DNA from 2 places in the Paenibacillus sp. RS8 genome. Region 2 is predicted to be linked to the other one. Evidence: riboswitches for the same ligand, from Rfam matches in the RefSeq annotation. Region 2 holds a riboswitch; the other holds the start of a gene.
What was found. A riboswitch is a leader RNA that binds a small molecule or an ion and turns the genes downstream of it on or off. The one in region 2 is predicted to bind cyclic di-GMP.
Positions count from the first base shown of each region.

Region 1 (5,882 bases), 2.8 Mb from region 2:
AAAAACGCCTCTACCATCCCATACCCCTTTATGCCAAGGGAGATACCAAGCGGCAACCATCTTTTCTATAGGGTCAATGAACAAGGCACATGCTCCTGCCCCTTCGTGAAAATAAGTGCCTTCAGAGTAAGAAGTACTTACATTAAATCGAAGGTCCGGCCCAAGTCCGTATGGACGATCCGATCCTCCATCTCCCCATGCGTAGTTTGGAATTTTCTCAGTATTGAACCGCTTGGTCATTCTTTGAACAGCCATACGACTTAAGATATGACCACCCTCGTATTCCCCTTGGTTAAGCAACATGATTCCGAACTTTTGTATATCAGTAACTGTTGAATATAACCCCCCTCCAGTTCCGGGAAGCTTGATTTCTTCTTCAGACCTTTGTTCCTCATCCGTAAATTCCCCGTTTTGCAGCTTCTGAAGATATTCCTTGGCCCCTTCCGAACGAATGGCGATCCTACTCGCTTTCTCTGGCGGTATAACAAAGAAAGTATCTTTCATGCCTAAGGGTTTTACAATGTTGTCCATTATGTATTCTTCTGCAAAAACACCCGTTATTTTCTCGATAATTGCACCCAAGATCACATATCCGAACGATGAATACATCCATTGCGTCCCTACTGGAAAATGAAGCCCATAGGAAAGTCCAGCTTGAATCCAGTTTTCTTTCCCAACCTCAGATTCATAAATATACCACCAAGCACTTTTATAGTAAGTATCACTTATAGTGCCATGATCTGGTGCAATGCCGGAGGTATGAGTCAGTAAATGGGCAATTGTAATCGGCTTAAAAGGATCCGCATCAAACTCTGGTAGAATAGAACTAACAGGCTGCCCCATAAAAATCTTACCATTATCCGCAAGCTGCCAGATCGCTGTCGCTGTAAACAGCTTTGTAATTGAAGTAATGCGGAAGATTGTATCCGTTTTCATTTCTTGGGTGCTGTCTTCTTCGTAACTGAAACGTCCCCCGGCACCATTAGCAAATATTTTCCCATAACGACTTAGAGAATAAATATAACCATCAGCTACTTTCTTATCACAGAGATCCCCATAAAAATGATTAAGTGCCTCTAAGCGGTCCTCCCTGTAATTCACTTCGTGCAGCTTACTAAGCTCTGTGGATGATAACATCGTTCACACTCCCCTAATTTTAATAAACACGCAATAAATTATCATAAATGTAAATATACACCTAACTCATAATACCTTGTCAATGTAATAGTTACAACATGATATTTCACGTACTTATAAATTAATTCAGTTTATTAATTACATAAATAGCATGCGCTAAAACCCTAATAAATGGAAGGTCAATTATATATTTAACTATTCTTTACTGATCTCACTACCGGTAGCCACTGTCAAGAATCGAGCAAAAAGCGCTGCTCTATTGAACAGCGCTTTTTACTCGATATGAAATGCCTTTATTATTCTAGTTCAGCCGGCTTTACAATGGCTGTACCTTTGTTATTCTTGGAATATTTAGCTTCAATTTTCGTGGTGTATGTATCTTTTTCTCCGTCACTGGTCAGCACATAACTCAGATCGACTGTCAGCTTTTCCGTCTGCCAGGTCTTAGTATTGACGAACAATTTCCAAGTTACGCTTTTCGGTTGAACGGTCTCACCATCCCAGAGATTCTCCTGGTCATACAGCGCGATTATTCCCTTAGCTGCTGTCGGATCAGTTATCGTGAACTGTAGGACCGTCTGTGCGCCAACATTGTTGACTTTCATCGATTTTTTATAACTTTTGACCGAATCAAGCATGGAAACAGGATCATATTGACCTTTCGAGTAAAAAGCATTCCACTCCGCCTTCTCCAGTCCAAGCCAATACTGTGCATTGGGATCGATGGGCTCCCCGTCATCGTCGTAACCCTCGTCTTCAGATTCATCGATAAGCTCACTTCCGTCTACAAGATAGTAATACTCCTTGTCATTGGCATACAGGCTGTAAGATGTTTTTAAAAGACTGCTATCGACGGTGCCTGCTGCGGCAAAATTCGGCAGACGGTTGATATCCAGCTTCAGTGTGTTGGTGTTGCTGATACGCACCCCTCCGCTTTGAATATCCTGTTTTTTGGTCACATCTAAGTGGAAATTCTTTAGTGCTTTGGAGGCTGCCGTTACTTTGCTGATCATTTGATCCGCAGTGACTGCTGCTGTCGTAGCTGCAGACACAACTTGAGGATTAGACATCCATCCGACCGTTCCGGACAGCAATAAAGCACCCGCTGCCAACCCTGTACCTATTGTTTTAAAAAAACTCTTCATGTACTTCCCCTTTCGGCCCCTTGCGATAATGTAACGCCGTATAGGTTGGAATAATAAAAACAGCCCGAAATAGACTACACGTCCTTCAGAACTATCCATAAGACATCCCTATGGCGGCCTGGCGATCATTTCCTTCTGTAGAAAGGCTTTAGACCCATGGCTTTGTGTCATCATCTTTCGATGATTTTACCTTTAACGCGGACATTCAATTAGTTTAAAGGATGTTTGTCCCTTTGCCAATTTTAGCATGGTCATATTTACCTGTAAACGACTTATCTTCCATTTATCTTCACAATAAAGGTAATAGATTAATTTTAATTCAAATTGCTGTTTTCTCTTTCATCAAAATCCTGGTCTAGGCTGGTGTCAGTATTATAAGTCCAATGACCCTTAACATATTTCAAGTAAATAAGAGCTTCGTATTTATCATTGTCCCCCCCTTCATTGTATGTAACATCGCTCCAATCGAGTTTCCCTTGGACGACAGCTTCCTTTTCTCCTAGGTAAACGACTCGTTCGTCGGTTAGCAAGTACCTCGATTCAGAATTGGCAAAGTGCCCCTTCATCATACTTTCCCATGTCACCGAACTGAACACAACAGCATTCCATTCTTTAATAATCGAGGGGTCTGTATATTGGGTAGTAAGATCAAGATTTTCGGAGTTATACGCATTGTAATAGGTTCTTAGATCTGCCAATACGGCATTCTGCTCGGTTTGATGATTCTCCATAATAGCCGCAGCTTTCTTATCAATATCCGCAGGAAGCTCCATACGATTAAAAATCAAGCTATCATTCGCGATCTTCCACTGTCCTCGTTCATATCGAATATCGAAAAGATACACAGCTTCTCGATTCAATTCTTCTGTGTTCTTAATGTAAGTTACTTGAAGATTCGCTTCACTAGCAGAAGTGTATTCAATCCGATCTATTGTCACTTTGAAGTCTTTAACTGCGATTTCACTGATTGGTTGATTAGCTTCATAATCATATTCTAGATTCATATAACCTAATTTAAGATTATCAGATGTTAATAAACGGGGACTAAACGTTTCGTAGTATTTCGTAAGTAGTTCTTGAATAGCAGCGTCCTGACCCTCTCCGTACGGTTTCAAGCTCACGGATAGCTTAGATTGATCATAACTAACCGAATATTTCGCTAAGTTACTAACCAAACGAAGAGGAAGATACACTTGTCCATTAAGGACAGGAATCTCTTTATCCAAATAATAAGTCACTCCGTCGTAGTAGATGATAGCCTCACCAGCCCAGAATTCGATTTCAGCACCTCTTATGACCCCTGAGATTTTACGAGTATCGGGATCAAATGATACCTTATAACCCATGGCGGAGAAAAATTGGCGATATGGCACGTACATAACACCAGACTTTAAGATCGGATGAACGCCAGCAACCCTTACATTATTCACAAACAACTGAATAGATTTGTCAGCAGACGCTGTCCCTATAACAAGCGGTGTAGTCATTATCAAGCAAAAGCTCAGTAAAAGAACCGCAAACTTTCTAACCATTTAACACATCCTATTCTCAATAATGGCGTAATTTGTTCTACCTGTTTAATTCAACTTCTTCTATATTTCCGTCCCATTCCATGATGACTTTTTTATGAAGGGAAGTGTTTCTATAAATACTATTGAACCTGATTAGCTAAGTCTACTAGTTCGGAATCATCCAGTTTGTAATCACCTAACAGATCAAGATTTCCGTTGATATAATAAACAAAGCGGGCCAAGAAACCATCTTTGCTCTCCCACCAAATAGATTGACTGGTCTCATCCTCATCGTAATAAGCCTGTTTTCCGTTTTTTAGTGTATAAGGTTGTTTACCTTGTTCAGATACTTTCTCTGGATCATTTATAACCTTACTTAGAATCAACCTAATTTCCTGTGTGGTCTGCTTGTTTTTATAATGAAAGATATATTGTTGGAGTATATATGGATTATCAAGTTCTATCTTCGTACGAACTTCATTCACTTCAAATGGAAATCTAAACGGCTCAACGAAATCATAATTCATCGATAAAACCCTATCTTGATTACTACCGCTGCATCCACTTATTAAAATAATCAATATTAATAAAACATAAGAAAAAACACTCTTCATCTCTTCCCTCCTTCGTATTACATAACAAGTAAAAGGTAGCAAATTATTTGGGTACACATACCATCAATTCACCTAAGGATACATCAACCAAATATTGGAATTAACATCTATTATATCAAACAAGTATAGAGATTAAAGGAGAATACGAAATTAGCAAACCAAAGAGTACTAGAATGAATTACCTTCACAACAAAAAAAGCATAAAACAGACTCCCGTCCGCTTTATGCTTTGCACCTAAACTTATTTTACAAATCCAAAAAATCTTAGGATAAACAATATTTTACGAGCGCATCACGCACACCATGCTCGTTGTTCGAACCCGTTACAGCATTCGCTGCCGCTTTTACCTCTACAGGAGAATTATCCATCGCCACACCCATTCCTGCGTAAGTAAGCATAGAAATGTCATTAAAATAATTACCGATGGAGAGAACTTCTTCCTGTGGTATTCCCAGCTTCACAGCAAGATTTTTTAAAGCGTTACCTTTAGAGGATTCCGGATGCATCAAATCAACGAAAAATTCACCACTCCGCAAAATGTTGTATTCAGGGGTCCAAGTACGCCATTCACGCTCAGCTTCGTCAAGAATATCTGGCTGTGTAAATACAGTAAACTTAACAACCGGCTCACGGAAATCTTCCCAGGCTGGCAGTGTTGCAGGCACAATACGAAAGTGCTCATACATATAATTAGCTTCTTTTGTCAGGTTCTCTACATTATCAACATACATATCAAAAGCAGTATTCACATCATAATGAATATTGTGTTTACGGCAATAGTCAATATAGGGGTCAAGACCACGTGCATCCATACCGTATTGATGCAATACTTCACGATCTTTCACACGTACCGTTGCTGCCCCGTTGTGACCTAGTACGTAACCAGACAGCCCCATTTCCTCCATAAAAGGAATCGAGTTCTGTGGACTGCGTCCCGTACACAATACGATTTGACCGCCAAGGCGTGTAACCTCAGCAATAGCTTCTTTATTCTCAGAGCTTAAGTGGTGATCATCATTTAATAGCGTACCGTCCACATCTAGTGCAATCAGTTTGTATCTCATACTCCACCATCCTTGTCTTTCTTTTTCTATATTATTCTTTAGATGATTCTGCGCCTAAGAGTGCCAGTTCCTCTAACGTCAGTTCCCGACAAGCTCCAAGCGGCAGACTTTCATCCAGCTTCAATTCTCCCATAGATACACGTTTCAGAAAAGTGACTTTTTTGCCTACCGCCTGAAACATACGCTTCACCTGATGAAATTTCCCCTCAGTGATGATAAGTGAAATATGAGAAATCACTTTGCTGCCGCACTCTCTTCCAAGAATGGTTAAGTGTGCAGGTAAAGTAACGTAGCCATCTTCCAGCTCCACCCCTGCTGCAAAAGCCGCGACATCATCCGCGTCTACATCGCCCTCGATGGTTGCCTCGTACGTTTTCGGGACATGCTTACGTGGCGACAGCAATTCATGG
Region 1 covers NZ_CP168131.1:4,142,520-4,148,401, reverse strand. The annotation lists gene ACDZ28_RS19640 (serine hydrolase domain-containing protein) at 1-1,137, opposite strand, end outside; gene ACDZ28_RS19635 (DUF6612 family protein) at 1,434-2,282, opposite strand; cyclic di-GMP riboswitch class I at 2,392-2,483, opposite strand; gene ACDZ28_RS19630 (copper amine oxidase N-terminal domain-containing protein) at 2,597-3,814, opposite strand; gene ACDZ28_RS19625 (hypothetical protein) at 3,934-4,407, opposite strand; gene ACDZ28_RS19620 (Cof-type HAD-IIB family hydrolase) at 4,672-5,472, opposite strand; gene ACDZ28_RS19615 (pseudouridine synthase) at 5,504-5,882, opposite strand, start outside.
Region 1: another riboswitch for cyclic di-GMP. It lies ahead of ACDZ28_RS19635 (DUF6612 family protein); the one in region 2 lies ahead of ACDZ28_RS07215 (NPCBM/NEW2 domain-containing protein).

Region 2 (5,882 bases):
AGTTGATTGCCATACAGATGGAGCTCTCTTAACCCTTTTATTCGTGTGATCGAATCAGGTAGACGTTCTAGCTGATTATAATAAAGCCGCAATTCAATTAGACTGCTCATTTCGCCTATATGGGTAGGTAATTGCTTAAGATGATTATCTGTTACGTTCAGATACTTGAGCTTCTGGAGATTACAAAGCTGCTCCGGCAGCTGTTCGAACTGATTATTGCTTAGATATAGAAAAGAATCCAACCCCTGCAGTCCGCCAATGCTATCCGGCAGTACTTTTAGTCGATTATGGCCTAAATCCAGCATTCGCAAGTGAACTAAACGACTGATGTTGTCGGATAACCGTTCGATTTCATTACCCGCATAATTTAGTACTTCTAATTCATCATGAAGGAAGAGCTGATCGGGAATCTCTTTAATGTGGTTGTTGTACATGCTCAGTTCTAGTAGAGGATTGCTCTCAAACACGACTTCTGGCGTTTCGGTAAGCCCTTTTCCGTCAAAATTATATCTCATGGAAGGTTCTCCTTTGTTATTGGTTCTGGTTTTGGTATCGTTACGATAGAATAACAGGATGATGATTTATTATCTGTATGTTGGCATACAAAACTATGGAATGTTTTAGAAAGGAATAATGAAATGGAAGCTTCTTTTTGGACGGGGACTCGCTTCTTTCAGGGGTTAACCCCGAAGGAGATTGAGGCGGTCTCAAGACTGTTCACATATAAGGCCTATTCCAAAGGTACCCTGGTGTTTGCAGAATCAGATCCAGGGGATCATGCCTACATTATCTATTCGGGAATTATTAGGGTGTACGCCACTACGAAGGGGAAAGAGCATACCGTAGATCTTTTTGGAAAAGGCGATTTCTTTGGTGATCTGGAAGTGATCCATCCCTCCAATGTAAGGGTGCTATCTGCCGTAGCTATGAACGATACAGTATTATTTGAGATTAAACGCGAGCCATTTGAGCAGATGCTTGCCAGCTACCCGTTGATTAAGGAGCAATTGATGCTGCTGCAAATGGACCGTTTATTTTTATCGAATCGGTTATTACATGAAATGAAATTTCATGATGCGAGAGCGCGTGCGGTCTTTACACTAAGAAGACTATACCAAAGATTCGGAATAGAGGAGCAAGGCAAGCAGATGATTGATCTCCGATTAACCCATCAGCAGTTCGCGGATATGATCGGAACGTTAAGGGAGACGGCTACCCTTGTGCTTAAAGATCTGCAGGAGCAAAAGATTATTGATATTCAACATCAGCAGATCACCGTGTTAGACCCGAAGTATTTACTAGAGTATACGGATTTCGATTGAGACGAGCAGTTCCGGGATCTTTTTCAGAGAATTGATTATTAAAGGGGTTATGAATGTGGCATGTAATCATTGTGTAGTAAGAGAGCTGAATTTTGAAATCAAGGCTCATGGTGAGCATAATCTAAGGATTTTACCTGAGGTTATTCATCACTTGAGTAGAAGTAATACGATACATAAGGTAGAAAAAAATGTGATTACGATTAAGGAGGCTGGGGTGCGGGATTTTCTAGATTTCTGTAATGACCATATGGAGTCGGAGCAGTTTGAATTCCGTATAGATGACCAAACATGGAGACCTCTATCCGAATTACCCACTGTACTTAATATGGAGTGGATTGATGAGGTTATAACTAAGGGCTTAGTTACTTGTCACTTCCAACCGATTGTGAACGTACGGGAAGAGATTTTTGCATACGAGCTCCTATCCAGATTTAAAAAAGAAGATGGGTCCCTTATCTATCCTAATGAGATTTTTGCGGCGGCACGGAATCGTGGGCGTTTATATGCTTTAGACCGGTTATGTAGAATGACTGCTGTAAAATATGCTGCACCCTTAAATAAAAAAACCTTTATTAATTTTATCCCAACGTCGATCTACACGCCAGAATTCTGCTTAAGATCAACCGTTGAACTGGCCAATCAATTAGGCGTCGATCCGTCTCTTTTTGTCTTTGAAGTTGTTGAGACGGAGAAAGTGGATGATCTCGCTCATTTGAAAGCTATTTTGACATATTACAAGGATCGGGGATTTGAATACGCTTTAGATGATGTTGGCGAGGGCTTCAGCACAATCGAGATGTTATTGGAGCTTAAACCCCATTACATGAAGCTGGATATGAAATATGTGCAGGGTGTGTCCAGCGATCTGAACAAACAGAAAATAGCTAAACAATTTTTACAAAAAGCTTTAGAAATCCAATCCGTTCCTTTAGCAGAAGGTGTGGAGTTTAGAGAGGACTTTGAATGGCTTAAGCAGAGTGGTTATCAGTTGTTTCAGGGATATTTATTTGGAAAGCCTGATCCTATTCCCAAACAGTGATCCTAAGGAGCATATCTCCGTCTAGAGGATGAGATGGATTTCAGGTCAGAGTCTGAGTACAGGTAAACCCCGGGGTTGTATAATTAAGGTAATTGAGAAGGGGGACGGGATGGATATGAAATGGCATAAGTACATCACGCGCTGGGCGGATTCTAGAGGGTTAGGTGGACGGGAAATTGATTATCAATGGCCGTCTCCATCATTTCCGGTGGTAAGTATCCGCAGCAATTTAGGTCGATACTCAGGTCAGGGGTATGGTCACGGAAGCAAGCCACAAGTGAAGACGGCTGTTGGTTTAATTGCTATTGGAGATGTAGCTATAGGCTTGATATCCATAGGTGCAATAAGCGTCGGTGTACTATCCGTAGGTGCTATATCACTGGGGATGTGGTTAGCGCTCGGAGCGATAGCACTTAGTTGGCTTGGCTTTGCCGCGGGAGCAATTGCGATTGCAGGAGTGGCTGTGGGAGCGATCGCGATAGCCGAAAAAGCATTGGGAGCGATAGCCATAGGCGATACGGCGTTTGGGGCGATAGCCATAGGGCGAATCGCTGGAGGTGCGGTAGCTATTGGACAATGGGCATATGGTGTAATCGCTGTTGGAGAGCATGGTTTCGGGTTAATTCCGATCACGGGTGATGTGTGGAATTGGTTCCGGCGTTTGTTTGGGCTAAGAGATTAAGCCGCTAAGCAGTTCTAAAGTATCATTCATAGTCTGGGATAGTTAATAAAAAATATCTATCAGAACAGAAAAACTAATTGCAATTACCTATTCGGATTTCATACCAATTAATCATGCGATCAGATGTAGCGTTATGTTACTCTTTGTAATGTATTCGAAACTTCATAGGCAAACCTATGGAAATGTAGGGACGCAAAGCTATAGGGACTAAGGTTATTATAACTATTGTCAGCCAGCTGCCAAAGAGTGTATTACGCTTTTTGTTAAAATATAAGTGAGTATAAGTTATACACCTATACTTAATGTCTTATATTTCTCGCTTAAACGCGTATCGTCCTTAGAAGGGCGTCGGGGCGTTTATGCTTGTTAAAGTTTAATAAAAATTAAGTCTTAATTTTTATGGACTTTATACGCAATCAAGCTACTCTTTTGGGGTAGTTTTTTTTGTGCCCATTTTTGGGTACTGAAGAGATTCATATTACATCTGGGGGTAGAAAAGATGAAAAAAATGATTGCAATCGCTACATCGGCAGCCATGATAGCCAGTTTTTCGAGCGAGGCAGGTTATGCTTTAGCAAGTGATGTAAGCAAGGTAAGTGTAGTGAACAGCGTAGTACAAAGCAAAGCTGAGCTATTAAGCAGTGCGTCAGTTATTCCGTTTGATCTGTATGGAAAGGCTATCCTTAGCGCTTATAACGATGTTTTTAAAATGAATCCTGCAAATATTAAATCCATCACGAATAATGGTGGCAACTACTCAGGTTCACCAATAGCTAAGGCTATTGATGGCGATATGAGTACGCATTGGGAAACGGGCAAACCGAATAGCTCAACGTTTACGAACGAGGTTGTCTTTGTTTTTAATGAGTCCACGGAATTAAATAGAATCGTATATGCTGCAAGACAATCCGGTGCAAAGGGTAAGGGGTTTGCTCAGGAATTTGATATTTATGGCTCAACTACGGATGCAGGCGATTTTACACTAATATCCTCTGGAGAATATAAAGGCGGAGCAGGAGATGTTGTGGAGATTGAGTTTGCACCTACAGCTTTCAAGAGACTTAAATTTGTCTACAAAAAAGCTAACCAGGATTGGGCGAGTGCGGCTGAATTTTCTTTTTACAAAGAAGATGCCATATCGGCAAAGATGAAAAACTTATTTACAGATGATACCTTGAGTCAAGTTAGTGCAGCATTTAATACGGTAGAGAAGTTAACCGCTTTAGAACAAGAAGTGCAGTTACATCCACTGTACACGCAGTTTCAAGCAGATATAGAGAATGCAAAGGTGCTTCTGGAAAACCATCAAGTAGAGGAAACGGCAGCTAAGGTTTCGAAGTTAAAGGGGTATGGCACAGCATATGAAAATGCCTATAGCGAAGCTTACAGAATGCCAAACTCAAACGTATCAAAAGTAACGGTGAATGGTGGAAGCTACCCAGGTACGAAACCGGAATACATGCTCGATGATCTGCCGAATACACATTGGGAAACGAACAAAAATAATGACGACAGCTTCACGAATGAAGTCGTGTTTGAATTAGCACAGGCCAAAGTATTAGACAGAGTGGCTTTCCTGGCTAGAGATAATCGCAAAGGGTTCCCAGAAGCTTTTGAAATCTATGCATCAGAGACGAGTAAGGGAGAGACCTTTCAGCTCGTATCTAGCGGAACCGCGACTAGTACGAACGACTTTCTGGAGTTTAAATTCGAGCCTACGAAGTTTAAAAGATTGAAATTCAAGTTCACAAAAGCCAATATTAACAGACCTTTTGCGGCTGAATTTAGATTTTATACAGAGGATAAAGTAAGCGAAGCTGTGAATGGTATTTTCACAGATGGAACGATGAGTGCGGTTGTTCCTGCTTATAATAGCGCCAATGCAATCAATGAATTAGAAGAGGCGGCAAAAGTACATCCGCTCTATCCAATCCTTAAAGACTCATTGGATTTGGCTAAGAAGCTAGTAAATGGTGAAGTTCAAACCGAAGGCACCATTATTGAGGCTGAACAGCGTGGGGATATGAAAAAGCATGCACAGCAAAACCTGAGAATTGGTTTCGGTACGAACAACCAACCTACGGGACTCGTTGCAATGCCTGGAGATACGATCAATATTTATGTAGATGCAGCTTCTACTGATAAATTACCTGCAATAGTATTTTCGCAACAAGAGGCGGCTTGGAATGTTTGGGCTAGAAGCGTGCAATTACGTCCTGGTAAAAACACTATAACCGTTCCTGAGTTTGCGACGAATAGTTATTATGCACATGATGTGACTAAGGGCGGTACAGTGTATATCGTCAATCCATATACAGCTGAAGAACAAGGGAAAGCACCTTTGATCCGGTTTGAGGGGCTTACGAAGATCCCTATGATGACAAAGACCACAGATCCAGAACAATTCAAAGCCTTCCTAACCACCTACAAACAAAAATTAGATGAAGATAAGGCAGCACATCCGAATGTTCAAGATCGCAAGCTTATTGATGTGGTAGAAATGGTCAGCGATCATGTTATTTTTACAGGAACGGCTACAGAAGCCTATAACAAGTTTATTACACAAGAAAACAATCCACTGAATACCGTAACCGGCTATGATACTTGGATGAAGACGATCTTTGACTTCTACGGCTTGGATGGCAGCAGCGAGATTCATGATGCCAAGCTAATTCGTGAAAATATTCGATTGATGCAGCCTTATGGTGCAATGTATGCCGCGGGAGATCATACTGGGATACAAATTGGGACCGTAGCGACGATGTTAGGTGATTTTAACAAAGTCTATCCAGGTTGGGGATTGAATCATGAAATTGGGCATCGCTTGGCTATGGGTGAA
Region 2 covers NZ_CP168131.1:1,336,226-1,342,107, reverse strand. The annotation lists gene ACDZ28_RS07235 (leucine-rich repeat domain-containing protein) at 1-515, opposite strand, end outside; gene ACDZ28_RS07230 (Crp/Fnr family transcriptional regulator) at 639-1,322, shown strand; gene ACDZ28_RS07225 (EAL domain-containing protein) at 1,372-2,361, shown strand; gene ACDZ28_RS07220 (hypothetical protein) at 2,477-3,043, shown strand; cyclic di-GMP riboswitch class I at 3,201-3,287, shown strand; gene ACDZ28_RS07215 (NPCBM/NEW2 domain-containing protein) at 3,543-5,882, shown strand, end outside.